DNA from 2 places in the Paenibacillus sp. B01 genome. Region 1 is predicted to be linked to the other one. Evidence: riboswitches for the same ligand, from Rfam matches in the RefSeq annotation. Region 1 holds a riboswitch; the other holds the start of a gene.
The links. Region 1 has a riboswitch for glycine ahead of gcvT (glycine cleavage system aminomethyltransferase GcvT). Riboswitches for the same ligand answer to the same signal wherever they lie in the genome.

Region 1 (15,401 bases):
CGGACCGCCTTCCGGGCTGCTGACCTTGACGCGCTTGATGAAAAAGGAAAGCAGGAGGCCAAGCCCGGCGAAAGCGATCGTCATCAGAAACGCGCCTTGCACGCCTTGCGTCATCGCTTGCGGCAGCTTGCTCAAATAATCCGCCGGCGCGATGCCGTTGTCGGCATAATACGCTTTTTGGCCGGCGCTCAGGACGCTGATCGCCAGCGCGGTGCCGATCGCTCCGGCCACCTGCTGGAGCGTGTTCATGATCGCCGTGCCGTCCGGATAAAGCTCGCGCGGCAGCTGGTTGAGGCCGTTCGTCTGGGCCGGCATCATGATCATCGAGATGCCGATGAACAGCAGCGAATGCAGCACGATGATCTCGCCCTTGGACGTCGTCGGCTCGATGCCGGTCATGAGCCAGAGGATGGCGATGACGAGCACCAGCCCCGGGATGACGAGCCAGCGCGGCCCGTACTTGTCGAACAGGCGGCCCATGATCGGCGACATCAGGCCGTTGACGAGCCCTCCCGGCAGCATCAGCAGGCCGGCCGCAAGCGGCAGCAGCCCCATGCCCGTCTGCAGATAAATCGGAAGCAGCATGACGGTCGAGAGGATGATCATCATCGAGACGAAAATGATCAGCGTTCCCATCGTGAACATCGGATAGCGGAACGCGCGCAGATTCATCATCGGCTGCTTCATGCGCAGCTGGCGGAGGATGAACAGCAGCAGCCCGACCGCGCCGAGAGCGATGCCGATGATGACTTTGGGGCTGCTCCAGCCATGCTCCCCCTCGCCCGCGCTGCTGAAGCCGTAGACGATGCCGCCGAAGCCGATGCTCGACAGCGCGATGGACAGCAGGTCGATGCGCGGACGGGTCAGCTCGGACACGTTGCGCATGAAGACGATGCCGAAGATCAGCGCGAATACGAGCAGCGGCAGCGCCGTCCAGAAGATCGTCCGCCAGGACGAGTACTCCAGGAACAGGCCGGCGATCGCCGGACCGACAGCCGGCGCGAACATGATGACGAGGCCCATGATGCCCATCGCCGTTCCGCGGCGATGCGGCGGGATGATGACGAGCACCGTATTGAACATGAGCGGCAGCAGCAGGCCGGTGCCGACCGCCTGGATGAGACGGGCGATGAGCAGCACCTCGAAGCCAGGCGCCAGCGCGGCGAGCAGCGTGCCGACGATGGAGAACGACAGCGATGCGATGAACAGCTGGCGCGTCGTGAACCATTGAAGCAGCAGTCCCGAGACCGGAACGAGAATAGCAAGCACGAGCAGGAAGCCGGTCGTCAGCCATTGAATGGTAGCCGGCTCCACGTTGAAGAGAGCCATCAGCTCGGTAATGGCGATGTTCAGCGCAGTTTCGCTGAACATGCCGATGAAGCCGCTGATGAGCAGCGCGGCCATGATCGGTACGACTTTGAATTGCGGCGCTTCTTCCTGCGGGGAAGCGGCGGCCGACAGCGTTTGTTCCACAGTGGTCCCCTCCTAGGCTTTTTCAGCCTTTGTCTAGTCTGGTTCGACCGAGGCCGGCATGGCCTATGGCCGGCAGGTCCTTTTCATCTTACCCATATTGGACCGGCGAGAGCAATTAATGATTTTGTTTACAGTCGTTCTTTACCGAAAAAAGAAATGAAAAAACAGGGATGGGGCATGCCCCATCCCTGCTTCGCCAGGTCTTGCGCGGGAGCCGATTGCCTCCCGGAACGCGCGCCTGGTCAGTCGGTCCGCCCGGCGTAAGCGTCGGCGTCCAGCAGCGACGCCACGAGCTCGGCCGCGCTGCCGTCCGTCTCGATCTCAAGCATCCAGCCGCCGTCATAAGGCTCCGAGTTGACGAGCTCCGGCGAATCGGAGAGCGCGTCGTTCACCTTCGCCACCGTGCCGCTCACCGGCGCATAAAGGTCCGATACCGTCTTGACCGACTCGATCGTGCCGAGCGGCTGTCCCGCTTCCACCCGATCGCCGGGCCGGGGCAGCTCGACAAAAACGATATCGCCGAGCTGATGCTGCGCATGGTCGGTAATGCCGATCCGGACGGCGTTCTCTCCCGCTGCGGATGCCCATTCATGCTCCTCCGTGTAGCCCAAGCCTTGACGAATCTCACTCACTGGACGCTCATCCTTTCTCCTCGGCCTCGAAGAGCCGTCTATGCGGAAAGCGTAAACGATCGGCGGGAAGCCTGTCAATCTTTGCCGTTCCCGGAACGAATGGTTATTGACACCGGGTTGTCCGATCCGGCAAACTGGAAGAGATCGTAAATAAGCGGATGAGCGCAGCGGGAGAGATCGCCGGCAGTTCAAGGCGGCGCCGAAGGAGTAACCTTGACGTAGCGCAGGGGAATCTCTCAGGCAAAAGGACCTCTGCAGGACGCGACTCTGGAGAGAACGAGCGCTTTTTCGCGTCCGGCAGCATGCCGGCGGGCGGTCGTCACCAAAGGGGAAACCTGCCGCCGGCAGGCCGAAGCGATTCGGAGGATCGGCATCGGGGCAACTCTCAGGTACAAAGGACAGAGCGGAAAACGAGCCGGCAGGCATGTCTTCGGACAGCCTGACCGCGTTTTCCGCCCTGTCCTTTTTTTGCGGATCGACAATTTCGCCACACGACTGAATCGCGAGGAGGAACCTTGCATGGCCAACCTGCGCACGACTCCGCTCCGCCCCGTCTATGCCGAGACCGGCGAGCCGCGGTGCATCGACTTCGGAGGCTGGGAGCTCCCGGTGCAGTTCAGCGGCATCATCCGGGAACACGAGGCCGTCCGCCAGCGGGCCGGCCTGTTCGACGTGTCGCATATGGGCGAATTCCTCGTCACGGGGCAATTCGCCGCCGACTTCCTGCAGGCGGTCACGACCAACGACATCCGTCGGCTGCAGGACGGAGAAGCCCAGTATACGCTTCTCTGCCGTCCGGACGGCGGCGTCGTCGACGACCTGCTCGTCTACCGCATCTCCGAAGACCAGTATCTGCTCGTCGTCAATGCCTCCAACATCGAAAAGGATCTCGCCTGGCTGCAAGAGCATCTGATCGGCGACGTGACGATCGAGGACCGCTCGGACGAAACGGCGCTGATCGCTCTCCAAGGACCGCTGGCCGCCGAGATTCTCGCCCGCTGCACGGACGCTCCGTTTGCCGAGCTCAAGCCGTTCCGCTTCCTGCGGGAAGCCGACGTATGCGGCGTCAAGGCGCTGCTCTCGCGCACCGGCTACACCGGCGAGGACGGCTTCGAGCTGTATGCCGCCTCCGGCGATGCCGTGCGCCTGTGGCGCGGCCTGCTGGCGGCAGGGGCTCCGCTCGGCCTGGAGCCGGCGGGGCTCGGCGCCCGCGACACGCTGCGGCTCGAGGCGAAGCTCGCGCTGTACGGCCAGGAGCTGTCGGCCGACATCACGCCGCTCGAGGCCGGACTCGGCTTGTTCGTCAAGCTGGGCGGCGAGCCGTTCGTCGGCCGCGACGCGCTGCTGGCGCAAAAAGCCGCCGGCGTCCCTCGCCTCCTCGTCGGCATCGAGCTGCTGGAGCGCGGCATTCCGCGCTCTCATTATCCCGTGTACAGCGGAGAAACGCGCATCGGAGAGATCACCTCCGGCACGCAGTCCCCGACGCTGAAGCGCAGCCTCGGGCTGGCGCTGATCCAGGCCGAATATGCCGCGGTCGGCACCGAGCTCGAGGTCGAGATCCGAGGCAAGCGGCTGAAGGCCGCCGTCGTTCCCGCCCCATTTTACCGAAGAACGGCGCCGCCGGCCCGAACCGACAAGGAGTGAGCCCTCAACGATGACCAGTCCCCACCGCTACATCCCGATGACCGAGCAGGATCAAGCCGAAATGCTGGAGACGATCGGCGTCTCCTCGGTCGAAGAGCTGTTCCGCGACATCCCTGCCTCCATCCGCTACTCCGGCACGCTGCCGATGTCCGGCGCGCTCGACGAATGGTCGCTGATGCGCCATCTCAAGCAGCTCGCCGGGCGCAATGCCGACGCCGACACGGCCGTCAGCTTCCTCGGCGCCGGCCTGTACGACCACCATATCCCGGCCGTCCTGCCGCATCTGGCCGGGCGCTCCGAATTCTATACCGCGTACACGCCTTACCAGCCGGAGATCAGCCAAGGCGAGCTGCAGGCGATCTTCGAGTTCCAGTCGTACATCTGCGAGCTGACCGGCATGGCCGTCGCCAACGCGAGCATGTACGACGGCGCGACCGCGCTCGCCGAAGCGGCAGCGCTCGCCTCCGCCCATACCCGCCGCAAGCGCGTCGTCGTCTCCCGGGCCGTGCATCCCGAAGCGCGCGAGATCGTGCGCACGACGGCACGCGGGCTCGGGCTCGATGTCGTCGAGGTCGGACTGCGGGACGGCCTGACCGATCCCCAGGCGCTGGCCGCGGCGGTCGACGAATCGACCGCCGCCGTGCTCGTGCAGTCGCCGAGCTTCCTCGGCACGGTCGAGGATCTCGCCGCGCTCGGCACGCTCGCCCATGAGTCCGGCGCGCTGTTCGTCGTCAGCGCCAATCCGCTCTCGCTCGGCCTGCTGGAAGCGCCGGGCGCGCTCGGCGCGGACATCGTCGTCGGCGACGCGCAGCCGCTCGGCATCCCGAGCTCGCTCGGCGGCCCGACCTGCGGCTACTTCGCCGTCGCCGAGCCGCTCATGCGCCGGATGCCCGGCCGTATCGTCGGCCAGACCGTGGATCGGGACGGCAAGCGCGGCTTCGTCCTGACGCTGCAGGCGCGGGAGCAGCATATCCGCCGCGAGAAAGCGACGAGCAACATCTGCTCCAACCAGGCTCTGCTCGCCCTGTGCGCCAGCATCTATCTGAGCGTCATGGGCAAGACGGGCTTCCGCAAGACGGCGGAGCTGAATCTGCGCAAGGCGCGCCATGCGGCCCGGACGCTCGGCGGGCTGGAAGGTTTCTCCCTTTCCTTCGCCGATACGCCTTTCTTCAACGAATTCGTCGTAAAGCTTCCCGAAGGAACCGACCTGCGCCAGCTCGAGCTCGCGCTGCTGGAAGAAGGCTTCCTCGGCGGCTACGACCTGGGCCGGTCGTATCCCGAGCTCGCGGGGCATATGCTCGTCGCCGTCACCGAGAAGCGGACGCGCGAGGAGATCGAAGCCTTCGCCGCCGCGCTCGACCGGCTGACCCGAAAGGAGGCGCTGACATGAGCCAACCGAATCCGACCCCAGAGCGTCTGGCCGAGCTGCGGCTCGCCGGCTCCGTCGACGTGAAGCCCGAAAAGGCGCTCATCTTCGAGATGAGCCGCGCAGGACGCGAGGCGTTCTCGCTGCCGCCATGCGACGTGCCGGAGGACGAGGAGCTGGCCGAGCTGCTGCCGAACGGCCGGCTTCGCCGTAATTCCGCTTCGCTGCCGGAGGTGTACGAGGTCGACGTCGTCCGCCACTATACCGAGCTTTCCCGGCGCAATTTCGGCGTGGACAACGGCTTTTACCCGCTCGGCTCCTGCACGATGAAGTACAACCCGAAAATCAACGAGGACGCGGCCAAGCTGCCCGGCTTCGCCCGCATCCATCCGTATCAGCCGGAGGAGAGCATTCAGGGAGCGCTCGAGCTGCTCCATACGCTGCAGGACGATCTCGCCGCGCTGACCGGCATGGACTTCGTGACGCTGCAGCCCGCCGCCGGCGCGCACGGAGAGTGGACCGGGCTCATGATGATCCGCGCCTACCACGAGAGCCGCGGCGAAGCGCGCTCCAAGGTCATCGTGCCGGACTCCTCCCACGGCACGAATCCCGCCAGCGCCACGACCGCGGGATTGGAGACGGTGACGGTCAAGTCGGGCCCCGACGGCCTCGTCGACCTGGACGCGCTGCGCGCCGCCGTCGGCGCGGATACGGCCGCGCTCATGCTGACGAACCCGAGCACGCTTGGCCTGTTCGAGGAGCAGATCGTCGAAATCGCCGAAATCGTGCATGAAGCCGGCGGCCTGCTCTACTATGACGGCGCCAACTCCAATGCCATCATGGGCATCGCCCGTCCCGGCGACATGGGCTTCGACGTCGTGCATCTCAACCTGCACAAGACGATGAGCACCCCTCACGGCGGCGGCGGTCCGGGAGCGGGTCCGGTCGGCGTCAAGGCGCATCTCGTCCCGTTCCTGCCCAAGCCCGTCGTCGCAAAGCGCACGGACGGCAGCTACTACTTCGACTTCGACCGTCCGCAGTCGATCGGCCGCGTCAAGTCGTATTACGGCAACTTCAGCATCCTCGTCCGCGCCTACACGTACATCCGCTCCTACGGTCCGGAGGGGTTGCGCCGAGTGAGCGAATGCGCGGTGCTGAACGCCAATTATATGATGGCACGCCTTGCCGAGGCATTTGAAATTCCGTATCCTGGCGTCTGCAAGCATGAGTTCGTCCTGTCGGGACGAGGGCTCAAGGCGTACGGCGTGCGGACGCTCGATGTCGCCAAGCGGCTGCTCGACTTCGGCTATCACCCGCCGACGATCTACTTCCCGCTCAACGTGGAGGAGTGCATCATGATCGAGCCGACCGAGACGGAGAGCAAGGAGACGCTCGACGGCTTCATCGACGCCATGCTGCGCATCGCCCGCGAGGCGCGGGAGACGCCGGAGCTCGTCATCAACGCTCCTTATACGACCGTCCTGCGGCGGCTCGACGAGACGCTGGCCGCGCGCAAGCCCGTTCTCAATTGCTCCTGCTGAAAAAAGCTTCTCCGGAGAGGATTCCTCTCTGGAGAAGCTTTTTTGGTCGATGCGGCGGCGGCGTCCGCTCCATTCCGCGTCAAAGGGCACTCGATGCCCTCCCGCCTCCTCGCTTGCGGCTCAGCGCGGGCCTGTCAGCTCCAGCATCGCCTCGATGATCGCCGGCCAATCATCCGGATGGATCTCATGACCCGCTCCTTCGAGCGGCAGCAGCCTGGCATTGGAAAGAGCGTGCTCTAGCGCGAGCCCATGTGCGTAAGGAAGGACCGGATCCTCCGTTCCGTGGACGATCAAGGCGGGCTGCCGGATGTCTTCGGTGCGCGCCACATCCTCTTCTCCCCCGCCCAGGAGCATATGGTTGCCCATGCTCGGCAGAGATTCGGCAAGGCTGATTTCCTGACGGACGAGCCCGCGAATTCTGGACTCGTCGAGTTTCCGCTGGCTTCCGACGATCAGTCTCCATTTTTCAACGCCGAACTGTTCCGCCGCATGAGCGTCCGACAGATCCAGGGAAGCGGACCGGGTGAAGAACTCGATCACCTTGTCTTCCATCGCAGGAAGGCCTTCCGTGTAATTCGAGCTCGCGATCAGCGTCACCGTCAGCACCCTCTCCGGATGCCGGACAGCCGCCAATTGGCTCAGATAGCCGCCCAGCGACATCCCCGCCAGATGAGCTTTCTGAATGCCGTATGCATCAAGGACCCGCATCGCATCATCTGCCATATCCGCCATAGTGTAGCCCATCGTTCCTAGCGGCCAGCTCGACGACCTTCCCGTATCCCGGTTGTCGTACCGGATGACGAACCGTCCTCCTGCCGCCAGAAGCTCGCAGAATTCCTTTTCCCACCATACCATCGAGGCCTGCGAGCCCATGATCAGCAACAGCGCCGGATCTCCAGGCTTGCCGAATGATTCCGTCTGCAGCTTCACTTCGTCGGCTTGAATGAGTCGTTCCATGTCCATTCCTCCATTGGCTGATGCCCTTACCATTGCCGCGGTTCGCGTGAACTCCATCCCGCGGTATGATACAGTTTAAGAATCATCTTCATTTTACGCTTGGCATAGGAAGGAACGTTTCCGCTCATGATCCATAACCGCTTCCCCGGCCTGCTCCTGCTCGACCGCATGGACGACTGGTCCGAGCCGGACGTCCTCTACTCGTTCGCGCTGGACGAGCTGCTCTGCCGGCGCGTCGGAGCGGACGGCGTGCCCGTCCTCCATCTGTGGCGGCATCCCGCCGGCTTCGTCATGGGACCGCGCGACAGCCGTCTGCCGGAAGCCGCGCGCGCTTCCCGCGAGCTGGAGCGGCTCGGCCTCTCGGTCGCCGTCCGCAACTCCGGCGGCGCCGCCGTGCCGCTCGATCCCGGCGTCGTCAACGTCTCGCTCATCCTGCCGCTGCAGGGAAAGGCATCCGCCCGCTTCGAGGACGACTTCCAGCTCATGTACGAGCTGATCGCCGCCGCCCTCGCCGACACCGGCGTCCAGGTGGACAAGGGCGAGATCGTCGGAGCCTATTGTCCGGGCGATTACGATCTCAGCGTCGGCGGACGCAAGTTTTGCGGCATCGCCCAGCGCCGGCTGTCCAAAGCCTATATCGTCCAGGCGTTCGTCAATGCCGGCGGCTCCGGCGAGGAGCGAGGCCGTCTCGTCCGCCAATTTTACGATGCCGCCGCCGGCCCCGGCGCCGCGAGCTATCCGCTCGTCGAAGCGTCGGTCATGGCGAGCCTCGAAGAGCTGGCCGAGCTATGGCCGGATGCGCCGCGCCTGTTTGCCGAAGGAGCCGCCAGCGTCGCGCTCGGCCCGCGGACGGAGCAGGAGGCCCGATTGCCCGAGAGCCGGCTACCCCGGCCAGAGGAGATCCGGGAGCTCGCCGCGACGATGCGGTCCCGCTACCCGATCGGTCCTGCGCAGTAGACAGCCGAGCTCATGCGAAAAATCCGACTTTGCCCGAAGCGGAAGCGGACATCCAGCTTCCGTTTTTGGCATGCTCGATTTCCTGCCGAATCGCGCGGAGCAGGGGCTCCGTCTCGACTCGCCCTTGTTCCTGCCAGTAGAACGCGGCTGCCGCGACCAGCTCCTCGAGCTGCGCATAGGAAAAGCCTTTCGTCCGGTCGGCCAGCTCCTCCAGCTGCCCGTCGCCGAACAGCAGGCCGCGGCTCTGCCGCTGGAGGAACTCCGCGCGGCATGCGCGGGTCGGCTCGGAGACCTCGTACGCGCGGTCGATGCGCCCCGGCCTTCCGATCAGCGCCGGATCCACCAGTTCGGGGTAATTCGTCGTCGCGATCAGATAGATTCCTTCGTGCGTCCGCAACCCGTCCAGCTCGCCCAGAAAGACGGAGCGCAGCTCCGGCCGCAGCCCCTCCAGGTCCTCGATGATGAGCAGCATCGGCGCCATCTCCGCCGCCCGCCGCAGCATCTCCCGAATGCTCTCCGTGCTCGTATGCTCCGAAAGCTGCCAGCTCATCGCCGGCACGCCCGCCTTCGAGGCGAGCGCCCGGACGAGGCTGGTCTTTCCGTTGCCCGGCTTGCCGTAGAGCAGCATCCCCCGCCGGTAGGCCAACCCGAACTGCTCGTAGAACGCTCCCCCCGATTGAAAGAAAGACGATACCGACCGTTCCAGCTCCAGCCGCAGCGAGTCCTGCACCGGCTCCCAGCGCTCGATCCGATGCGGCGCCAGCTCCGACACCGTGCCTTCCTCGCCATCGCAGCAGAGCAGCAGCTTGCCGGTCATCCGGCTCCGAAGCCGTTCGCGGGCATGAACCAGGAACCGCCGCAGCGATTCGTCGCTCTCGGCGAACAGGTAAGGCTCGAGCGACCGGCCGATCACGCGCGGCATCGGGAGTCGGACGAGCGCCACCTTCCATTCCGGGTAATAAAACAGATGGTTGTCGAGTGACGGATAGATCCGGATCTCAGCCGAGTCCCGCTTGACGCTTCGGCTTTCCATCGTTTCGAAGACTCGCGCCAGCACTTGCAGCTCGGCGTTTTCTTCGGCGAGATCCTGCTCCAGCAGGCTCCAATAAAGCTCCAGCTGATCCTCGTCCTTGTACACCGCGAATTCCGATCCGCATCGAGCTTGCAGCAGATCGCGGATCATGCGCAGCAGCTGCCTGAGCTCCTGGGCCGATGCCGCCGATGCGGAAGGTCCGGCGGATCCATGGTCGCCGGCAACAAGCGAGCGCGGCGGCGATCCGGCGGCAGCCCTCGGGACCGGCAACGCCGATCCGGCGGCAGCCGCCGGTATGCGGGCGAGGTTCTCCCCTCCATTCCCGCCGTGAAGATTCCAGTCATTGATCACGTTTCATTCACCTTTTCTTTCCTGATCTAGGGGGATATTTCAAGTCGAAGCGTACAAAAAAAGCCACGGACTCCGTCCGTGACTTGAAATCGCCTCAGGCTCCGCATGGCAGCAAAGGACGCGTCTGTCCTTCCTGCATCCTCATGCCGTTACAGCCCTCGCCGCGTTTCCGTCCGTGGAGACCTCCGGTAAATCATGCTCCGGTCCTTTGCCATTGCTGCCGCTGCAGCTCTCTTCGCCATCTTCATCATCTCCGAACGCCTCCTCCTGTTTGTCGTTACCTGTATTCTAGGACGTGGACCTTGTCCCCGTCAATGAGCGGAGGCGGTAGAAAATGGATTAGGCTCTTTTCCCCCTCGAGCTTCCGCGCTCTGCCGCGTTGTCTCGACCGCTTCTTATCGCCTTGTCCCAGGGGTATAATAAACCTATCCGATTTGCCTGCGGCAAACCGTCTTAATCAAGGAGGTACATACCGATGTCCTATGAGACTTATTTCAGCACCCGTCGGGAGGAGCAGCTCGAGGAGCTGATGCAATGGCTGCGCATACCGAGCATCTCCGCCATCTCGGCCCACGCGGGAGATATCCAATCCGCGGCATCCTGGCTCGCCGATACGCTTCGCCGCGCTGGGCTCGAAAACGTCGAGATCATGCCGACAGCCGGCCATCCCGTCGTCTACGCCGATTATATCCATGCTCCCGGCAAGCCGACCGTGCTCGTCTACGGCCATTATGACGTGCAGCCCGTCGATCCGCTGAACCTATGGCAATCGCCTCCGTTCGAGCCGGAGATCCGCGAAGGCAAGCTGTATGCTCGCGGCGCGACAGACGACAAAGGCCAAGTCTTCCTCCACATCAAAGCGATCGAGGCCATTCTTCGCGAGGAAGGCACCCTTCCGGTCAACCTCAAGCTTTGTCTCGAAGGCGAGGAGGAAATCGGCAGCCCGCATCTGCCTGCTTTCCTCGAGACGCATAAGGACAAGCTCGACTGCGATGCGGTGCTCGTCTCCGACACATCGCTGCTCGAGCGCGGACGTCCCGCGATCTGCACCGGCCTGCGCGGCCTCTGCTCGATGGAGGTCGCTGTCCGGACCGCCAATACCGATCTTCACTCCGGCACATACGGCGGCGCCGTTCCCAATGCCTTGCATGCGCTTGTCGAGCTGCTCGCTTCCCTCCATGATCCGGACGGACGCGTCGCGGTCGACGGCTTCTATGAGGGCGTGCCGGAGCTGTCTCCTCTCATGCGCGAGGAATTCGCCAAGCAGGGGGTCGATGAGGACAAGATCCGCACCGGCCTTGGCCTGGATGCCCTGTACGGAGAAAAGGGCTATACGTTCGTCGAGCGCGTCGGAGCCCGTCCGACGCTGGAGCTGAACGGCGTCTATGGCGGCTTCCAAGGGGAAGGCACCAAGACGGTCATCCCGAAAGAAGCGCATGCGAAAATCACCTGCCGCCTCGTCGGGGACCAGGATCCGCAAAAAACGCTCGACCGCATCGAGAAGCATCTGAAAGACCGCGTTCCATCCGGCGCCCGCTTGACCGTCAAGCAAATCGAACGAGCCTTCGCGTTCAATATCGATCCGTCCCATCCGATCCTGCAGAAGGCTGCCGACGCTTACGGCCGCGTCTACGGCACCCGCGCCTTGTTCACCAAGGACGGCGGCTCCATTCCGATCATGGCCGCTTTCTCCCGCGTGCTCGCCGCTCCGGTCGTGCTCATGGGCTTCGGTCTCGACGACGAGAACCTTCATGCCCCGAACGAGCACTTCAACCTGGAGAACTTCGACAAAGGCTTGCTTACGGTCGTGGAATTCTTGAAGTCTCTGTAAGGACCTTTGGACCATCCCGTAGAAAGCCTTAAAAACTAAGGGCTGTCCTGCGAAGTCGTCACGTCGACTTTGCGGGACAGCCCTGTTTCTTTGCGGTATTTAGCCTGAAAATAAAAAAGGCCTTGCCGCTGGGCAAGACCGTTCGTATTCACAGATGGAGCGGGTGATGGGAATCGAACCCACGCTATCAGCTTGGAAGGCTGAAGTTCTACCATTGAACTACACCCGCAAAAAATGGTCGGGATGACACGATTTGAACATGCGACCCCCTGGTCCCAAACCAGGTGCTCTACCAAGCTGAGCTACATCCCGTTGTATAAATGGCGTGCCCGGAGAGATTCGAACTCCCGACCTTTTGATTCGTAGTCAAATGCTCTATCCAGCTGAGCTACGGGCACGTATGGAGCGGAAGACGGGAATCGAACCCGCGACCCTCGCCTTGGCAAGGCGATGCTCTACCGCTGAGCCACTTCCGCAGATGGTGCGGTCAAGAGGACTTGAACCTCCACGTCATTGCTGACACTAGAACCTGAATCTAGCGCGTCTGCCAATTCCGCCATGACCGCATGATAAAAGGTGAATCTTGTTTCGCCTGGCAGGGCGAAAGGAAAATGGTGCGGTTGAGAGGACTCGAACCTCCACGGGCGTACGCCCACTACCCCCTCAAGATAGCGTGTCTGCCATTCCACCACAACCGCATATGAAGTTGAAAAGTGAGCCATGAAGGACTCGAACCTTCGACACCCTGATTAAAAGTCAGGTGCTCTACCAACTGAGCTAATGGCTCTTAATGGCTGGGGATCCAGGGTTCGAACCTGGGAATGACGGAGTCAAAGTCCGTTGCCTTACCGCTTGGCTAATCCCCATCAGGAAATCAATGGGGCGATCGAGGGGAATTGAACCCCCGAATGCCGGAACCACAATCCGGTGCGTTAACCACTTCGCCACGATCGCCATGGATATAATCCATGCCGCCGAGAGGACTTGAACCCCCAACCTACTGATTACAAGTCAGTTGCTCTACCAGTTGAGCTACAGCGGCAAAGAATAAATGGCGGAGCTGACGGGATTCGAACCCGCGGTCTCCTGCGTGACAGGCAGGCATGTTAGGCCTCTACACCACAGCTCCATATTGGTTGCGGGGACAGGATTTGAACCTGTGACCTTCGGGTTATGAGCCCGACGAGCTACCGGACTGCTCCACCCCGCGGTAGTTCATGGTGGAAGCTGAGGGGATCGAACCCCCGACCCTCTGCTTGTAAGGCAGATGCTCTCCCAGCTGAGCTAAGCTTCCATGTTGGTGACCCGTAGGGGATTCGAACCCCTGTTACCTCCGTGAAAGGGAGGTGTCTTAACCCCTTGACCAACGGGCCGTATGAAGTTGGAGAAAGAACGGAGAGAGAGGGATTCGAACCCTCGCACCACTTACGCAGTCTAACCCCTTAGCAGAGGGTCCCCTTGAGCCACTTGGGTATCTCTCCAAATCAAGAAATGTTGCTACGGAGAAGGAGGGATTCGAACCCTCGATACGCGGTTAACGTATACACGATTTCCAATCGTGCTCCTTCGACCACTCGGACACTTCTCCTTATGGCTCCCCGAACAGGACTCGAACCTGTGACAACTCGATTAACAGTCGAGTGCTCTACCAACTGAGCTATCAGGGAACAAAAAGCATGGTGGAGCCAAGGAGGATCGAACTCCTGACCTCCTGCTTGCAAGGCAGGCGCTCTCCCAGCTGAGCTATGGCCCCATATGTAAGTATGTAAGCCTTGCGTTCTCAAAGCTTGCGCCCTGAAAACTGGATCGAACGAAATGCCGTGCTGACCGGCTGTTCTTGCTAAGTAGGATAAGCCCTCGACCGATTAGTACTCGTCAGCTGCACACGTTGCCGCGCTTCCACCTCGAGCCTATCGACCTGGTCGTCTTCCAGGGGTCTTACATACTGGGAAATCTCATCTTGAGGGGGGCTTCGCGCTTAGATGCTTTCAGCGCTTATCCCGTCCGTACGTAGCTACCCAGCGGTGCTCCTGGCGGAACAACTGGTACACCAGCGGTACGTCCATCCCGGTCCTCTCGTACTAAGGACAGCTCCTCTCAAATTTCCTACGCCCACGACAGATAGGGACCGAACTGTCTCACGACGTTCTGAACCCAGCTCGCGTACCGCTTTAATGGGCGAACAGCCCAACCCTTGGGACCTACTTCAGCCCCAGGATGCGATGAGCCGACATCGAGGTGCCAAACCTCCCCGTCGATGTGGACTCTTGGGGGAGATAAGCCTGTTATCCCCAGGGTAGCTTTTATCCGTTGAGCGATGGCCCTTCCATTCGGTACCACCGGATCACTAAGCCCGACTTTCGTCCCTGCTCGACTTGTTGGTCTCGCAGTCAAGCTCCCTTATGCCTTTGCACGCTTCGAATGATTTCCAACCATTCTGAGGGAACCTTTGGGCGCCTCCGTTACATTTTAGGAGGCGACCGCCCCAGTCAAACTGCCCGCCTGACACGGTCCCTTCACCGGCTTCACGGTGACAGGTTAGAACTCCGATACGATCAGGGTGGTATCCCAACGGCGCCTCCTCCGAAGCTGGCGCTCCGGCTTCCTAGGCTCCCACCTATCCTGTACAGATCGTACCAAAGTCCAATATCAAGCTGCAGTAAAGCTCCATGGGGTCTTTCCGTCTTGTCGCGGGTAACCTGCATCTTCACAGGTAGTAAAATTTCACCGGATCTCTCGTTGAGACAGCGCCCAAGTCGTTACGCCATTCGTGCGGGTCAGAATTTACCTGACAAGGAATTTCGCTACCTTAGGACCGTTATAGTTACGGCCGCCGTTTACTGGGGCTTCGGTTCACAGCTTCGGGTTGCCCCTAACCGCTCCCCTTAACCTTCCAGCACCGGGCAGGCGTCAGCCCGTATACTTCGCCTTACGGCTTCGCACAGACCTGTGTTTTTGCTAAACAGTCGCTTGGGCCTTTTCACTGCGGCCCCCTCGGGCTATTCACCCTACCGAGGCACCCCTTCTCCCGAAGTTACGGGGTCATGTTGCCGAGTTCCTTAACGAGAGTTACTCCGCGCGCCTTAGCATGCTCTGCTCGCCTACCTGTGTCGGTTTGCGGTACGGGCACCTTCGCCTGGCTAGAAGCTTTTCTTGGCAGCTGGAGATCATGACCTTCGGTACTATAATTTTCCCTCCCCATCACAGCCCAGCCTTACGGTTTGCGGATTTGCCAACAAACCAGCCTCACTGCTTGGACGGACACATCCATCGGTCCGCGTCACTACCCTTCTGCGTCACTCCATTGCTCATAACGGCTTACGGTGGTACAGGAATATCAACCTGTTGTCCTTCGACTACGCCTTTCGGCCTCGCCTTAGGTCCCGACTTACCCTGAGCGGACGAACCTTCCTCAGGAACCCTTAGGCTTACGGCGGATCAGATTCTCACTGATCTTTTCGTTACTCATACCGGCATTCTCACTTGTGTACTGTCCACCAGTCCTTGCGGTCTGACTTCAACCTATACACAACGCTCCCTACCCAATGCTGCCAAGCTTGCGCTTGCAGCTTTGCCATAGCTTCGGTGGTGTGTTTAGCCCCGTTACATTTTCGGC
Region 2 (15,401 bases), 4.3 Mb from region 1:
GGGAGCTGGAGACGATGCTCCACTCTCTGGGCCGGCGGCTGACGCCGCTGCAGCTGGCGGTGTGGCTGCTGCGTGAAATGCACGGCAGCAGCATCGCCGAGACGGCGCTCCGCCTCGGCATGACCGAGGGCGCCGTGAAGGCGGCGATGCACCGCGCCCGCCGCGCGCTCGGCGCGGTCCGCCGCGACCTGGCCGCCGGCGGGCTGCGCGAGCCGGCGGACGAGTCGCTGCTCGCGCGCGTGCGCGGCCTGGCGGCGGCGCTGCGCACGGGCGACGCCGCCGCGATCGCGGCGCTCGCCGAGCAGGAAGCGCTGGAGCCGGCCGTAGCCGCCGCCGCGCTGGCGGGGCGCGTGCAGGCGCGTGCCGCGGCCGGCGCAGCCGCCGTGCCGGCGGAGGGCCGCGGCGCGGGCGATGGCGCGCCGCAGGCGCAAGCCGGCTGGAACGCCGTTTCCGATGCGGTCGCCCCGCAGGCGCTTGCCGCCTGGAGCGGCGTCGGTGCCTCCTGGAACGGAGCTTCCGCAGCCGGCTATCCCGCCGGTCTGGCCGGCTGCGCCATCTGGGGCTTGGCCGGTTAAGCACGGCCCAAGCATAAAAGCCTTCCCGAGCCTCTGATCGAGGCGGGAAGGCTTTTTGCTGCGCGCGGCGGCATCGCGGTCGGCGGACGGTCTTTTTCGCATCGCGCTCTCGAGGGGAATGCAAGTTGGTTCGCCAACCGTTTCTCGGAGGTCGACAGCAACGTGATGCGTCGTCGGTTCGTCCGGAGTGGCAGCACCAGGGAGTCGAGAATGCCTTGACTGGCGGAACTCCGGTGCACTAGCACAACCAGGGAGTCGAGAGTGCCTCGGTTGGCGGAACTCCGGCGCATCGACACAACCAGGGAGTCGAAAGTGCCTTGGTCTGCAGAATCCCGGCGCATTGACTCAACCAGGGAGTCGAGAGTGCCTTGGATGGCGGAACTCCGGCGCATCGACTCAACCAGGGAGTCGAAAGTGCCTTGGTCCGCAGAATCCCGGCGCATTGACTCAACCAGGGAGTCGAGAGTGCCTTGGCTGGCAGAATCCCGGCGCACCAGCACAACCAGGGAGTCGAGAGTGCCTTGGTTGGCTGAACTCCGGCGCACCAGCACAACCAGGGAGTCGAGAGTGCCTTGGCTGGCAGAATCCCGGCGCATCGACTCAACGAGGGAGTCGAAAGTGCCTCGGTTGGCGGAACTCCGGCGCATTGACTCAACCAGGGAGTCGAGAGTGCCTTGGATGGCGGAACTCCGGCGCATCGACTCAACCAGGGAGTCGAAAGTGCCTTGGTCCGCAGAATCCCGGCGCATTGACTCAACCAGGGAGTCGAGAGTGCCTTGGCTGGCAGAATCCCGGCGCATCGACTCAACGAGGGAGTCGAGAGTGCCTCGGTTGGCGGAACTCCGGCGCATTGACTCAACCAGGGAGTCGAAAGTACCTTGGCTGGCGGTCCCCCGGCGCGTCGACACAACCAGGGAGTCGAGAGTACCTCGGTTGGCGGAACTCCGGCGCGTCGACACAACCAGGGAGTCGAGAATGCCTGGGATGGCGGAACTCCGGCGCGTCGACTCAACCAGGGAGTCGAGAGTGACTTGGATGGCGGGACCCCGGCGCGTCGACACAACCAGGGAGTCGAAAGTGCCTTGGATGGCGGAACCCCGGCGCATTGACTCAACCAGGGAGTCGAAAGTGCCTTGGATGGTACCCCCCCCGGCGCATTGTCTCAACGAGGGAGTCTAGAGTCCCTTGGTCGGCAGAGCCCCGGCGCGTCGACACAACCAGGGAGTCGAGAGTGCCTTGGATGGCGGAACTCCGGCGCATTGACTCAACGAGGGAGTCGAGAGTGCCTTGGTTGGCGGAACCCCGGCGCATTGAATCAACCAGGGAGTCGAGAGTGCCTTGGCCCGCAGAACCCCGGCGCACCAGCACAACAGGGGGTCCAGAGTGCCTTGGCTGGCGGTCCCCCAGCGCCCCTTCGCTAGCGCCCGAGGAACCCGCCCTCCGAGCGGATCGACTGGCCGGTGATCCACTGGGCCTCGTCGCTCGCCAGGAAGGCGAGCGCGCGGGCCGCGTCCTCCGGCTGTCCGATGCGGCCCATCGGGAACAGCGGCAGCAGCTGCCGCTTGAGCTCGTCCGACATCCAGCCGGAGTCGGTCGGGCCCGGATCGAGGCCGTTGACCGTGATGCCGAGCGGAGCGAGTCCGGCGGCCAGCGGCTCGATCAGGCCCGCCAGCAGCTGCTTGGTCGCGAGGTAGGCGAGGTTGTCGGCGTCCGGCCCTTTGGACAGCAGGAACAGGATGCGTCCCGCCCCGCCGGCCTGATGCGCCTGCTCGAAGCGGCGCGCGAACTCCATGCTAAGCAGGGCCGGAGCCCGATTGTTGACGATATAATGCCGATCCAGCGACTCCTGCGTCAGCGTCCGGTAGCTGGTCGGCGCGCAGTAGCACGCGTTGTGGATGATGATCGAGGGCAGCCGTCCGAGCGCGCGCTCGGCTTCGTCCAGCACCTGCAAGGGCACGTCCGGGTCCATGAAGTCGGCCTCCATCTGCCCGGCCCGCACGCCGATGCCCTCCAGCTCCTGCTGCAGCCGGTCCGGCCAGCCTTCCTGCAGGCCGCAGCCCTCCTCCGCGTCGTAAGCGCGCCAATGCGTATAGAACAGATCGGCGCCGCCCTCCGCCAGCGCGCGGCAGATCGCTGTGCCGATGCCCGCCTCCCGGCTGACGCCGGTGACGAGAGCCGCCCTTCCTTTCAACGTCATGCGCATCTCCTCCTTCTGCAACCAGCATAAGCCCCAGAGGCGTCGGAGAGTAGGGGGGCGAACGGCTAAAGCCGAACTTGCCCTCCTAGTTCCATCGCCTGGGCTGCCGAGCGGTTGAGGCCGAACTTGCCCGCCCGGGTTGAAGCCGGCTGTCCTCCTGCATATAATGAGAAGGCACAGCGGATGATGGCAGCGGGAGAGATTGCCTGCATGATCGAGGCAGCGCCGAAGGAGCAACCTGCACGCAGGGGAATCTCTCAGGCAAAAGGACCTTTGCCGGACGCAGCTCTGGAGAGCATTCCGCGCCGCCTTGCGGACGGCCGAGCGGGCATCCAAGCCCGGTCCGGCCGCAGGGCGGCGCGTCGGAATCACCCAAGGGGAAACTTCATGGCGCCGGCATCGCGGCGCTGTCGGGGGCAACTCTCAGGTACAAGGGACAGAGCGGTGGAATACGGGGAAGCAAAGGGCTCGCACGAGCCTTTGTTTCGACGCATTCCGCCGCCCTGTTCCTTTTCATTTCAGCCACTAAAAAGGAGGAAGCGCATGCGCTTCAAGGATGTCTTCTCGATCATCGGGCCGTCCATGGTCGGCCCGTCCAGCTCGCATACCGCCGGAGCGGCGCGCATCGGGCTGGCCGCCCGCAGGCTGCTCGGCGCGATGCCGGAGACGGCTCGCGTCTCCTTCTTCGGCTCGTTCGCCGCGACCTACCAAGGCCACGGCACGGACACGGCCGTCGCCGGCGGGCTGCTCGGCATGCGCACCGACGATCCGCGCCTGCCGGATGCGGTCGAGCTCGCCGAGGAGGCGGGCATGGACCTGACCTTCCGCGAGGGCAAGGGGCTGTTCCCCCATCCCAACACCGTGCGGCTCGACCTGCAGGCGGCGGACGGGCGCAAGCTGTCGCTGCTCGGCACCTCGATCGGCGGCGGCAACGTGGAGATCGTCGAGGTGAACGGCTTCGCCGTCAAGTTCGGCTGCTCCTGCCCGGCGCTGCTCGTGCGCCATCGCGACCAGCCGGGCGTCATCGCCGGGCTGACCGCCGCCTTGGAGGAGGCGGGGCTCAACATCGCCGGCTTGTCGCTGAGCCGGATGGAACGGCAGGGCGAGGCGCTGGCGGTCGTCGAGCTGGACGGCGAGGCGGCGGTGACGCTGCTGGAGCGGGTGCGGCGGCTGCCGCATGTGCTCGGCACCGATTACGTCGATCTGAACGGAGAAGAGGAGGAGATGGCGGATGAACTTTCGGACGCTGAAGGAGCTCAGTGAGCGCTGCCGCGAGAGCGGCCTGTCGATCGGACGCCTCATGCTGCAGCAGCAGGCCAAGGAGTCGGGACGCGAGGAAGCGGCGGAATTCGCGACGATGAAGGAATACTACGGCATCATGAAAGACGCCGTGCATAACGGCCTGACCCGCGACACGACGTCGCGCAGCGGACTGACCGGCCTCGACGCTCAGCGGGTCGCCGCCTACAACGAGAGCTCCGAGCCGAGCCTCGGCGGCGACGCCGGACGGGCGATGGCGTACGCGCTCGCCGTCTCCGAGGTGAACGCCTCGATGGGCCGCATCGTGGCGACGCCGACGGCGGGCTCCTGCGGCATCATCCCCGGCGTGTTCGTCAGCTCGCAGGAGCGGTTCGGCTGGGACGACGACATCATGACCGAGGCGCTGTTCGCCGCGGGCGCGATCGGCTACGTCATCGCCAACAACTCCTTCGTCTCCGGCGCGGAGGGAGGCTGCCAGGCCGAGGTCGGCTCGGCCATCGGCATGGCGGCGGGCGCGCTCGCCGAGCTGCGCGGCGGCACGCCGGAGCAGGCGGTGCATGCCGTCGGACTCGCGCTCAAGAACACGCTCGGCCTCATCTGCGATCCGGTCGGCGGGCTCGTGGAGATCCCGTGCATCGTGCGCAACGGCTTCGGCGCGGTCACCGCGCTCGCCGCGGCCGACATGGCGCTGGCCGGCGTGCGCAGCGTCATCCCGAGCGACGAGGTCGTGCAGGTCATGCTCGAGGTCGGCGCGGCGATGCCGGAGAAGCATCGCGAGACCGCCGGCGGCGGACTGGCCCAGACGCCGACTGGCAAAAAGCTGATGGAGGACCTGCGCAAGAAGAAGCGGCGCTAGCGGTTTTCGAATGCGGCCAACCGTGCCGCCGGTTAAAGGAATATCGCAGCAAAAAGCTCGGCGAGACGACCTCGCCGGGCTTTTTCGGCTCTTCGCCGACCTCGGTCCGAGGGCCTAAATTCATGCCGGACGAGCAAGTTCAGGTGAAAAGCGGAATAAACTGAAAGCGGATACATCAATCAGGCGCCCGGCTCCGGGACCGGCAGAGGCCTGTCCCTGGTCCGGGCGAAGTCCAGCATGTCAGGAGGAATGGCGGAGTGGTCAAATTCCGAAGGATCGGCTTGCCGTTGCTGTCGCTCGCCCTGGTCGCCGCCGGCTGCGGCGGCCCGGCTCCAGCCGAGAATACGAAGACGCTTACGCTCTGGTACTGGAACCGCAGCCTCGACGACGGACTCATCCAATCGGTCGAACAGAAGTTTCCCGGCATCAAGATCAACGCCCAGAAGATCGGAGGCGACTTCAAGTCGAAGCTGAAGACGACGCTCGCCGCCGGCACGGACGGACCGGACATCGTCGCCTTCAACGACTGGGTCTCCGAGCTGTTCGTCAGCTCGGACCGCTTCTACGATCTGTATGAGCTCGGCGCCAAGGAGATCGAGCCGGACTTTCTCGACTGGAAATGGAACTTCGGCGTCACCGCGGAAGGGACGATGATCGCGCTGCCGATCGATACCGGCCCGACCGCGCTGTTCTACCGGGCGGATCTGTTCGCCGAGGCCGGCCTGCCGTCCGAGCCGGCCGACGTCCAGCGGGAGCTCGGCACCTGGGAGAGCTACCTCCAGGCGGGCCGGCAGCTCCAGGACCATTTTGGCGGCAAGGTCAAGCTGCTCGACAATGTCAAGAACATCTACACGCAGTTCAACGCCCAGTCGGACCGCATCTACTTCTCCACGGACGGCGAGTTCATCGGCGACAAGCCGGAATCGTCGGTGAAAAAGGCGTGGGATCTCGCCGTCCAGGCCGCGCGGATGAAGCTGGCCGGCAACGCGGACGCCTTCACGAGCGAGTGGAACGCCGCCATGAACAACGGCAGCATCGCCTCCTTTGTCGGCGCCGTCTGGATGAAGGAGATCCTGGAGCAGGGCGCACCGGATACGGCCGGCAAATGGCGCGTCGCCCGGGCGCCTGGGGGAGACGGCAACAACGGCGGATCGTTCCTCGCCATCATGAAGTCGAGTCGCTATCCGAAGGAAGCGTTCGACGTCATCCGCTACCTGCAGAGCCCCGACAACCAGATCCGGACGTACAAGAACATCAACCTGTTCCCGTCCGCGGCGAAAGCGCTGGACGATCCCATCCTGCAGGAGAAGGAGCCGTTTTTCGGCGATCAGGCGACTGGGCAAATCTTCGCGGAATCCGCTCGGGGCGTCAAGCCCGCTTATTTTGGAGACAAATTCACCAATGTGAACGGCATCGCCCTGCGCGAGCTGAACTCGGTCGCCCTGCAGGGCAAGGACCCCGACAAGGCGTGGCGCGACGCGCTGAGCCGGATCCGCAAGGAGCTGCTGCGCTGACGGGCGCGGTCCGCCGGCCGCCGCATCCACAGACCAATGGCTGACAGGAGGTCATCCGATGGGAAAACCTATGCTGAACCCGGAGCCCGCCCGCGTCCCCTCGTCCAGACGGACCGAGGGCGGCCTGGCCGCCCGCATCTGGAAGCATCGCAAGGAATACCTGGCCATATCGCCGTTCTACATTCTGTTCGCGGTATTCGGCTTGTTCCCGATCGCCTTCTCCATGTACCTCTCCTTCCAGAAATGGGACGGAATCGGACGGATGAGCTACAACGGCTTGAACAACTACCGCTTCATGCTGACCGATCCGGAATTCTGGAGAGCCGTCGGCAACACGCTGCTGATCTGGATCTACTCGACGATCCCGATGCTGTTCCTCGCGCTCGTCGTCGCCTTTCTGCTCCACTCCTCGTTCGTGCGGATGCGGACGCTGTACCGCGTCGGCTACTTCCTGCCCAACGTCACCTCGCTCGTCGCGGTGGCGATCGTCTTCGGCACGATCTTTTCCAACAACTACGGCTTGCTGAACTACACGCTGAACCTGCTCGGCCTGAATTCCATCGAGTGGCTGAACCGCACCTGGGGCATCCAGCTCGCGATCTCCGTCATGGTCATCTGGCGCTGGGCGGGCTACAACGCGATCATCTACCTGGCCGGGCTGCAGAGCATCCCGACCGTGCTCTACGAAGCGGCCAAGATCGACGGGGCTTCGGGCGTGCAGGCGTTTTTCCGCATCACCGTTCCGAACCTGCGGCCGATCATCCTGTTCACGCTCATCACCTCGACCATCGGCGGGATGCAGGTGTTCACCGAGCCCCAGGTGCTCGTCGGCAACGACGGCGGCGCCGGGGGCGGCGGCCTTACGATCGTCCTTTATCTGTACCGGGAAGCCTTCGTGCACAACTATTTCGGCTACGGCGCGGCTGTCGGGTGGGGGATGTTCATCCTGATCGCCCTCTTCTCCATCGTCAACTGGCTGTTCGTCCAAGGCCGGCCGTCCCATGACCAGGGGGTGAAGTGAGATGAAAGCCCGATCGATCCTGCTGCATGTCGGCCTGACGGCCGGACTGCTGCTCTCCGTGTTCCCGTTCTACTGGCTGCTCGTCATGGCGACCCGCACGACAGCGGACATCTACAGCTTCCCGCCGAAGCTGTGGTTCGGCACGAAGCTCGGGGACAACGTCTCCCGCGTGTTCGAGAACATCGACTTCTTCGGCGCGTTTTGGAACACGCTGTTCGTCGCGACGGCCTGCGCGGCGCTCGTGCTGTTCTTCGACTCGCTGGCGGGGTTCACGTTCGCGAAGTTCGAGTTTCCCGGCAAAAAAATCCTGTTCGTGCTGCTGCTCGCCACGATGATGGCCCCGGCCCAGCTGTCGCTCGTGCCGTCGTTCGTCATCATGGCCAAGCTCGGCTGGGTCGGCTCGTTCAAGGCGCTCATCATCCCCGGCATGGCCAACGCATTCGGCATCTTCTGGATCCGGCAGTACGCCCAGGAGTCGGTGCCGAGCGAGCTGCTGGACGCGGGCCGCATCGACGGCTGCGGCTTCTTCCGCCTCTATTGGAACGTGGCGCTGCCGATCCTGCGGCCGGCGCTGTCGTTCCTCGGCGCCTTCACGTTCATCGGAGCGTGGAACGACTACCTGTGGCCGCTCATCATCCTCACCGACGAGAGCAAGTACACGCTGCAGGTGGCGCTCGCCTCGCTGAACGGCATCTATCTGTCCGACTACTCGATGGTGATCGCCGGCACGCTGCTGGCCGTCATCCCGCTCATCGTCCTGTTCCTGTTCGTCAGCAAGCAGTTCATCTCCGACATCGCCGCGGGCGCGATCAAGAGCTGACGCTTTCCTGCCGGGATAAGTCGAGCCGATTGATAAATGGATCTGTAAAATAAATTGCAAATACTCCTTCTGAATCGGCTATCAAGGCTGTCGATGGAAGGACATCGGCTAACTTCTCCGCACCTCTGGTGGATCATGCGACGTTACTCGGGATGCGAACAATACAGTGGAAATTGCTTGTGATTGACAAAGCAACCTTTTCGAGGAAATCGCGTCTACTCATTTGAGAATATGATCCTTATCTTGAAAGGGCTGAGAAAATTGTCTCGTCGAATCCAAGTACTCTTTCTGGCATTGATCGTCGGACTGTCTGTTTTTGGGGCCGGGTTGGCAGGGGCTGCTAAAGCTCCATCGAATAACGACGGAATTCATCGCCCTGCGATTGTCATCAACGGCAAGGTTGCCGAGCTGAAGGCCGTGATCCCGCCAAGCGGGTCGGCGATGGTTCCGTTTCGTTCCTTTTTTGAAGCTCTGGACCTGAATGCTGAATTCGACAACAAGACCAAAACGGTGACCGCCAAGAACGAAACGACAACCGTTACTTTGACCGCCGGCAAAATGACCGGGACGATCAACGGCAAGGAAATCAAGCTCATTCAAGGTCCGTCATTGTCAGACGATGATGACTTGATGTATGTCAATGTGCGATTCATCGCCGAAGCATTTGGCGGAATTGTCGGCTTTGACAAGAGCACGCTTACGGTGACCCTTGATTTTGATTAAGATCAACTTGAGAAAGGGACCTTCCCCGCCCATCAGGCGCGGAGAGGTCCCTTTTTCGGTCGAGATCGTTCGGCTGCGGGGGCGATGTCGTCCCCTTCCAGTACTATTCCATTTCTAATTCGACCTCCTTTCTTCGTCCCCTCTCATCCGCATGCAGGCCATTGACACCGAGCCCGGCCATCTCTTATTCTTCCTTTGACCTGTCGAACGGGTGTTAGCCTAACGGAAGAGGATGATCCAACATGATGAACCGGACCGCGCCGGCCCCGATTTCCAGCGCTTCCTTCGAGAGCGCCTTCCAGCAGGCGGCGACGACGGAGAACCGGACGGCATTCCAGTATCTGATGTCGCTGTACAAGGGGAACTTCCTCAACCTGACGATCTCGATCGTCTTTTTCCTCGTCAAAAGCCTGCCCGTCTACGTGCTGCCGATCGTGACGGCCAACATGATCAACATCGTCGCGCAGCCGGACCAGCACAGCCTGCGGGAGCTGTGGATCAACTTCGCCGTGCTGATCGCCGTCGTCCTGCAGAACATCCCGACCCACGCCGCCTACGTCAGCTTCCTCAGCCGCGCGATCCGCTCGGTCGAGGCGGGCCTGCGCGGCGCGATGGTGCGCAAGCTGCAGCAGCTGTCGATCAACTCGCATCGCGAGCTCGCCGCCGGCCGGCTGCAGTCCAAGGTGCTGCGCGACGTCGAGGCCGTCGAGGGCATGAGCAAGCAGCTCATGCTGGCGTTCATCCCGGCCATCTTCAACGTCGTCATCGCCTTCGGGCTGACGCTCTACTCCAACTGGCTCGTCTCGCTCTTCTACGTGCTGACGGTGCCGGCGGCGATCGGCGTCATGCAGATGTTCAAGCGGCGCATCCGGCAGAGCAATCGCGAGTTCCGCAAGGAGATCGAGACGATGAGCAGCCACGTCTCCGAGATGGTGGAGATGATCCCCGTCACCAAGGCGCACGGGCTCGAGCAGGTCGAGATCGACCGCATCGACACGACGCTGCGGCGCCTGCAGGGCAAGGGGTACCGGATGGACCTCGTCGAGGCGTACTTCGGCGCCTCCGGCTGGGTGACGTTCCAGATCGTGCAGGTCGTCTGCCTGCTGTTCACCGCCTATCTCGCCTATACGGGCAGCATCCCGGTCGGCAACATCGTCATGTACCAGGGCTACTTCGGCATGATCCTCGGCTCGATCACGGCGCTCATCAACGTCTACCCGATGATCGCCAAGGGCACGGAGTCGATCTCCTCGATCACGGAGATCCTGCGCTCGACCGACATCGAGGACAACGCCGGCAAGCTCAAGCTGACCCGGCTGAGCGGGGAGTACCGCTTCGAGGACGTGCAGCTGAAGTTCCCGGACGGCGACCAGCATGTGCTCGAGGAAGTATCGCTCGACGTGCGCGCGGGCGAGTGCATCGCGTTCGTCGGGGAGTCCGGCGCGGGCAAGTCGACGATCCTCAACCTCGTCATCGGGTTCTTGAACCCGACCTCCGGACGGGTGCTCGTCGACGGCGTGCCGCTGTCCGCGCTTGATCTGTCCGAGTACCGCCGCCATCTGGCCGTTGTGCCGCAGACGAACATCCTGTTTTCCGGCTCGATCCGCGACAACATCACCTACGGCCTGCAGGGCATCACGGAGGAGCAGGTGATGGAGGCGGTGGAGCGGGCGCATCTGACCGAGATGGTCTCGCGCCTGCCGAAGGGCATCGACACGATGGTCGGCGAGCATGGCGGCAAGCTGTCCGGCGGCCAGCGCCAGCGGATCGCGATCGCCCGCGCGCTCGTGCGCGATCCGAGCGTCATCCTGCTCGACGAGGCGACGTCCGCGCTCGACAACGCCTCCGAGCATCATGTGCAGCAGGCGATGCAGCAGCTCATCCAGGGGCGCACGACGTTCATCGTCGCCCATCGCCTTTCGACGATCCGCCATGCGGACCGCATCGTCGTCATGAAGCGCGGACGCATCGCCGAGGTCGGCACGTTCGACGAGCTGATCGCGCGCAAGGGCGAATTCTACAACCTCAAGCAGCTTCAGATGTAGGCTTGGAGTATATGGTTTAAATAGTGCAAAAAAGCCTGCCGAAGCGGCAGGCTTTTTTTGCTTGATTTAAATCTGGACCGCGCATGCGGGAGTTCCGCCGCGCGCGTGAGCCGAGCAGGTTCAGCTTTTTTTGCGCAGCTCGAAAAACTCGCATTGCGCCCGCGCGTGGTAGGCGAGATCGGCGACGCCCGACTGCAGCACGACGGTGCGCTCGTCGAAGCGCACGATGCAGCTGCCGGACTCGACCATATGGTCGTCGCGGAAGACGCGGACCGGGATGCGCTCGTCGAGCGCTTCCTGGAAGTCGGCATCGGTATGGAGAGGTCGGATATAGGCCATGGCGGCGGCGCTCCTTTGCAAAGGGGGATGGCCCGGATCGGGCTTGGCTCCGGCCATTATACCATAGCTCAGGGCAGCTCGATATCGACGCTGCGGCTGGCCGCATTCCAGGAGACGGAGATGCCGAACGCCGCGGTCAGCGCGCGGATCGGCACGTAGGTCAGCCCGTCGCGCAGAATCGGCTGCAGCTCCGGAGCGGCGAGCTTGCCGTCGATCCACAGCTGCGGGAAGGAGTAGGCGCCCTTGCGCGGAGCGGGCGGCTCGGAGCGGATGAGCGCGCTCCACGACGCCTTGTCCCAGACGACGGACTTGCCGGCGAGCTTGGCGATGGAGCGCAGCGGCAGCAGGGCGCGCCCTTCCCGCAGGATGGGCCGCAGCGCCGCGTCCAGCGCGGGCTTGCCGTCCACGGACAGGAACGGCTCGGCGGCGGGGAGCAGCGACATCTCCCCTAACGTTCGGCTGCCATTGCCTCCATAGGCGACGTATAGGCTGAGAGAACCTTTTGATTCAAGGAATTTCATCGTTCCATCCTTTGCTTTGCCATAGGCGGGCAGCGTGATGGAGAAGTCGTAGTAGCCGAATTGCTGCGTGCCTGTGCCGATCAGCAGGGAGTGGTCATAGGGATAACCGGATGAATCCGAGGAGGAGGAATAGGTTTCGGCATTTGGCGTCCAATACACAAAGAGCTCCGGGGAGAAAAGGAGCGGATCATGTCCTTTCAGCCGAATCTTCTCTCCGAAGCGAGCGGTCGCGGGAATCTCGGCGATTTCCTCATTCCTGACGAACAGCGAGCTGTAGTCTTTCGACACGCTGATGTCGTCAAGCTGCAGGAAGGTGGAGCCGGATTCCAGGTACAGGCCGCCGGTCGAGCCGAAGATGGAGGCATCGCCCTTATTGGAGAAGGTCAGGCTGAGTCCATAGAAGAAGCTGTAAGGCGTAGAATCGAAAGCCTTGACGGGCTTGCCTTTCTTCGCAAAGGCTTGCACCATCCCGCAAACCTTCTTGATCCGCGCGGCATCCTCCTTGCGGGCTCCGTACAACTGGTCGTCGACGCCGCTTGCCCCGCCGATTAGCACCGACTTCAGCGTGCTCGGACCGCAGGACGCGGCCAGCTCCTTAAAGGAGGTCGCTGGCGTGGGAGAAGCAGTCGGCTTGACGGCCGCTGCGGGCGCTTGGGACCCTGCCGGCTCGGCAGCCGCTGCGGGCGTCGTAGCCGAGCCGGACAGCAGGAGCACGGCGAGCAGCATTCCGAGCGCGCTGCGGCCGGCGCGCCTCGTTCCGAGGGGGGCTTTTGCATGAGCATGGCGGACAGGCTTCATAAGCTCATCTCCTTTGATCGGTCATTCGGGCAGTCTCTGCTCCTCGGCCGGCGCGACGAGCTCGACCTTGATCCGGTCCGGATCCTCGAAAAAGAGGATGTACGTCCCCGCCCCGCCCGCATGGGGATGGCGGTCTTCATAGAGCAGGTTCATTCCTCTGGCGCGGACTTCGTCGGTCAGCCGGTCCACCTGCTCGCGCGAGGCGGCGTGGAAAGCGAGATGGTTCAGTCCGACCCGGGCACGGTGGTACGGCACGTCCAAGTATTTCTCTTTCGCTTGCACGAACACGAGGTAGGTCGAGCCGTGCTTCCAGCTGCGGCCCTCCGGCCATTCCTGAAAGGGCTCGTACCCGAGCTCGCCGAGGAACCAGCCCCAAAAGGAAGCGGACTTTTGCAGATCGGAGACATATAGTTCGATGTGATGCAGCATGAATTCTCTCTCCTTGGCGCTGTAGTGGAGCCTGAGGAGCGGGGCTCTTATTTTCCTTTCCTTTAGACGTAAAGGGAATGGAAAGGTTTCTGTGATCTTCCAAAATCCGGATGAACTGTGATAGGGTAGGGCGAGGAGGGATGCATCTATGGATCTGGAGCGGGAAGTGCAGGACTTGAAGCGGCGGGTCGAGGAGTTGGAGGAGCGGGAGCTGGCGACGTCGGAGCGGGGATATGGGCCGGTCGGGCGCAGGGACACCGGGCTCGGGGGTAAGTTTTTAATCGGCATCGGCATCGGCGCGGCCGTGCTGGTTCTACTTCTATTTACGATAGGCGTCATTCAGTTCATCCGCGTTTGAGGAAAGAAAAGTCCAAAAGCCCATCCGGCGGGGAAACCCGTTTGGGTGGGCTTTTGACGCGGAACGGCAAGGCAATGGGCCTCGCGGCTGGACTCGGGGCGAATGCCGGAGCGATCAGCAGCCGAGCTCTTCGTGCCGGACGCTGGAATCCTCGATCTGGATCGTGCAGTGGCGGATGCCGTGCCCGTCCCGCAGGAGGGCGATCGCCTGCTGCAGGACGCGGCGGCTGTCGGCGTCGTCCTCGACGAGCAGATGGCAGGTCATGGCGTCGAAGCCGGAGGTGATCGTCCAGATATGGAGATCATGCACGTCGATGACGCCGGGCAGCGACTCCAGCTCGAGCTGCACCCGCTGCGTGTCCACCGTCTCGGGAGCGCCTTCCATGAGGATATGGACGGTGCTTCGGAGCATGCCCCAGGCGCTTTTTACGATCAGCAGCGACACGAGCACGGAGATCGCCGGATCGGCCCAGTACCAGCCGAACGCCCACATCAGCGCCCCGGCCGCGATCGCGCCGACCGAGCCGAGAGCGTCGCCGAGCACATGCAGATAGGCGCTCTTCAGGTTGACGTTGCCCTTCACGTCGCCCTGGCGCATCAGGAACCAGGCGCTGGCGAGATTGGCGAGCAGCCCGACCGCGGCGATTAGCAGCATCGAGCGGCTGGCGACCGTCGGCGGCTCCCAGAATCGGCCCCAAGCCTCGACGACAATGAAGATCGCGATGGCGATCAGCGTCGCGCCGTTGAACAAGGCGGCCAGAATCTCGAACCGGCGGAAGCCGAACGTGCGCTTCGGCGAGGAAGGGCGGGCGGCGAAGCCGACGGCGACGAGGCTCAGCAGCAGCGCGCCGGCGTCGCTGAGCATATGGCCGCTGTCGGACAGCAGCGCCAGGCTGCCCGTCGCCAGGCCGCCGACGAACTCCAGCACCATGATGCCGGTCGTAATGAGGAGGGCGATGAGCAGTCCGCGCTTGTTGCCGCTCCCGCCTCCGTGGAAATGACCGTGCCCGGCGTGGGAGTGGCCGTGATTGTGGGAGTGGCTATGGCCCGCGTGGGAGTGGCTGTGTCCGTTGCCGGAGTGGCTATGGCCTGAGTGGGAATGGCTGTGTCCGTCGTGGGAGCGGCTATGGGCAGAGCGGGCGTGGCTGTGTCCGTCGTGGGAGCGGCTGAGGTGGTCATGGTTGTGGGTTTGCCCTGGCTCTGCCTGCCCAAGGCTGCGCGTGCTTTCGAATGGAGGCGTGTCCTTTCCAACTCTGCGCCTTAGATCCGGTTCATGACTCATCATGAGCCTCCTTATCCCTTGATAATATATGAGCATTTGTTCATATATTGAGTTTAGTTGAGCCGCCTCGTCATGTCAAGCCGTGAGGGAGGCTGAATAGAGAGTTGAGAACGGCGCTCGCCTGGAGAACCATGCGCTTCCCATTCGATGCCAACGACTCCTCAGACGCTTAGCCGCCCTTTTTTCGCGTCTCCAAAAATCGAACGACTCCTCAGACGCTTAGACTAGCAATTCGCCTCTTTCCGCATGTTTTTCCGGCGTTTTGGCATGGCTAAGCTCCTCGCGCGTCGTTAGATTTTGAAGCTGTCCCATTTAGGGCTGCTAACGATCTGATTCGTCGTCAGCAGCCGTCATGTATCGACCGGAGAAGCCGCTTGCAAAACGGAGCGCCTTCCGCTGGAGCGAAGGTGCGATGCACGCGATCGGGACGAAGCGCGACGAAGAGGCCGGCATGGTTTATCGCTCGAATAGCTGCAAAAAAGCCCCGATCCAAGCTGCGAATCAGGGCGGATCGCAGCTGTTCGAGGCTGATTGCTCTTATGGCCAGGAGGACCGCGGCGCCATCCCCGCAAAGGCTCCGCACCGGGACATTCGCGCAGCGCTTAGCTCCGCAGCAGCGCCGGGTCGAAGTCGGGGACAAGGCCCTCGCGGGCGGCGCGGCCGA

Region 2: another riboswitch for glycine. It lies ahead of sdaAB (L-serine ammonia-lyase, iron-sulfur-dependent subunit beta); the one in region 1 lies ahead of gcvT (glycine cleavage system aminomethyltransferase GcvT).

The regions. Positions count from the first base shown of each region.
Region 1 covers NZ_CP045802.1:4,808,065-4,823,465, forward strand. Annotated here, with positions in the region: gene GE073_RS20605 (DHA2 family efflux MFS transporter permease subunit) at 1-1,404, opposite strand, end outside; gene gcvH (glycine cleavage system protein GcvH) at 1,716-2,105, opposite strand; glycine riboswitch at 2,264-2,367, shown strand; gene gcvT (glycine cleavage system aminomethyltransferase GcvT) at 2,625-3,749, shown strand; gene gcvPA (aminomethyl-transferring glycine dehydrogenase subunit GcvPA) at 3,760-5,139, shown strand; gene gcvPB (aminomethyl-transferring glycine dehydrogenase subunit GcvPB) at 5,199-6,656, shown strand; gene GE073_RS20630 (alpha/beta fold hydrolase) at 6,777-7,613, opposite strand; gene GE073_RS20635 (lipoate--protein ligase family protein) at 7,740-8,570, shown strand; gene GE073_RS20640 (AAA family ATPase) at 8,581-9,954, opposite strand; gene GE073_RS20645 (dipeptidase) at 10,430-11,785, shown strand; tRNA gene GE073_RS20650 (tRNA-Gly) at 11,941-12,014, opposite strand; tRNA gene GE073_RS20655 (tRNA-Pro) at 12,021-12,097, opposite strand; tRNA gene GE073_RS20660 (tRNA-Arg) at 12,107-12,183, opposite strand; tRNA gene GE073_RS20665 (tRNA-Gly) at 12,187-12,261, opposite strand; tRNA gene GE073_RS20670 (tRNA-Leu) at 12,265-12,351, opposite strand; tRNA gene GE073_RS20675 (tRNA-Leu) at 12,398-12,483, opposite strand; tRNA gene GE073_RS20680 (tRNA-Lys) at 12,500-12,572, opposite strand; tRNA gene GE073_RS20685 (tRNA-Gln) at 12,577-12,651, opposite strand; tRNA gene GE073_RS20690 (tRNA-His) at 12,664-12,739, opposite strand; tRNA gene GE073_RS20695 (tRNA-Thr) at 12,755-12,827, opposite strand; tRNA gene GE073_RS20700 (tRNA-Asp) at 12,838-12,914, opposite strand; tRNA gene GE073_RS20705 (tRNA-Met) at 12,919-12,995, opposite strand; tRNA gene GE073_RS20710 (tRNA-Val) at 13,004-13,079, opposite strand; tRNA gene GE073_RS20715 (tRNA-Glu) at 13,084-13,158, opposite strand; tRNA gene GE073_RS20720 (tRNA-Ser) at 13,179-13,266, opposite strand; tRNA gene GE073_RS20725 (tRNA-Ser) at 13,286-13,373, opposite strand; tRNA gene GE073_RS20730 (tRNA-Asn) at 13,377-13,452, opposite strand; tRNA gene GE073_RS20735 (tRNA-Ala) at 13,463-13,538, opposite strand; rRNA gene GE073_RS20740 (23S ribosomal RNA) at 13,631-15,401, opposite strand, start outside.
Region 2 covers NZ_CP045802.1:497,919-513,319, forward strand. Annotated here, with positions in the region: gene GE073_RS02205 (RNA polymerase sigma factor) at 1-575, shown strand, start outside; gene GE073_RS02210 (SDR family oxidoreductase) at 1,993-2,772, opposite strand; glycine riboswitch at 2,956-3,055, shown strand; gene sdaAB (L-serine ammonia-lyase, iron-sulfur-dependent subunit beta) at 3,316-4,035, shown strand; gene sdaAA (L-serine ammonia-lyase, iron-sulfur-dependent, subunit alpha) at 4,004-4,888, shown strand; gene GE073_RS02225 (ABC transporter substrate-binding protein) at 5,146-6,402, shown strand; gene GE073_RS02230 (carbohydrate ABC transporter permease) at 6,461-7,423, shown strand; gene GE073_RS02235 (carbohydrate ABC transporter permease) at 7,425-8,243, shown strand; gene GE073_RS02240 (copper amine oxidase N-terminal domain-containing protein) at 8,427-8,966, shown strand; gene GE073_RS02245 (ABC transporter ATP-binding protein) at 9,209-11,011, shown strand; gene GE073_RS02250 (hypothetical protein) at 11,132-11,350, opposite strand; gene GE073_RS02255 (copper amine oxidase N-terminal domain-containing protein) at 11,419-12,669, opposite strand; gene GE073_RS02260 (VOC family protein) at 12,691-13,098, opposite strand; gene GE073_RS02265 (hypothetical protein) at 13,247-13,456, shown strand; gene GE073_RS02270 (cation diffusion facilitator family transporter) at 13,571-14,737, opposite strand; gene GE073_RS02275 (1,4-dihydroxy-6-naphtoate synthase) at 15,340-15,401, opposite strand, start outside.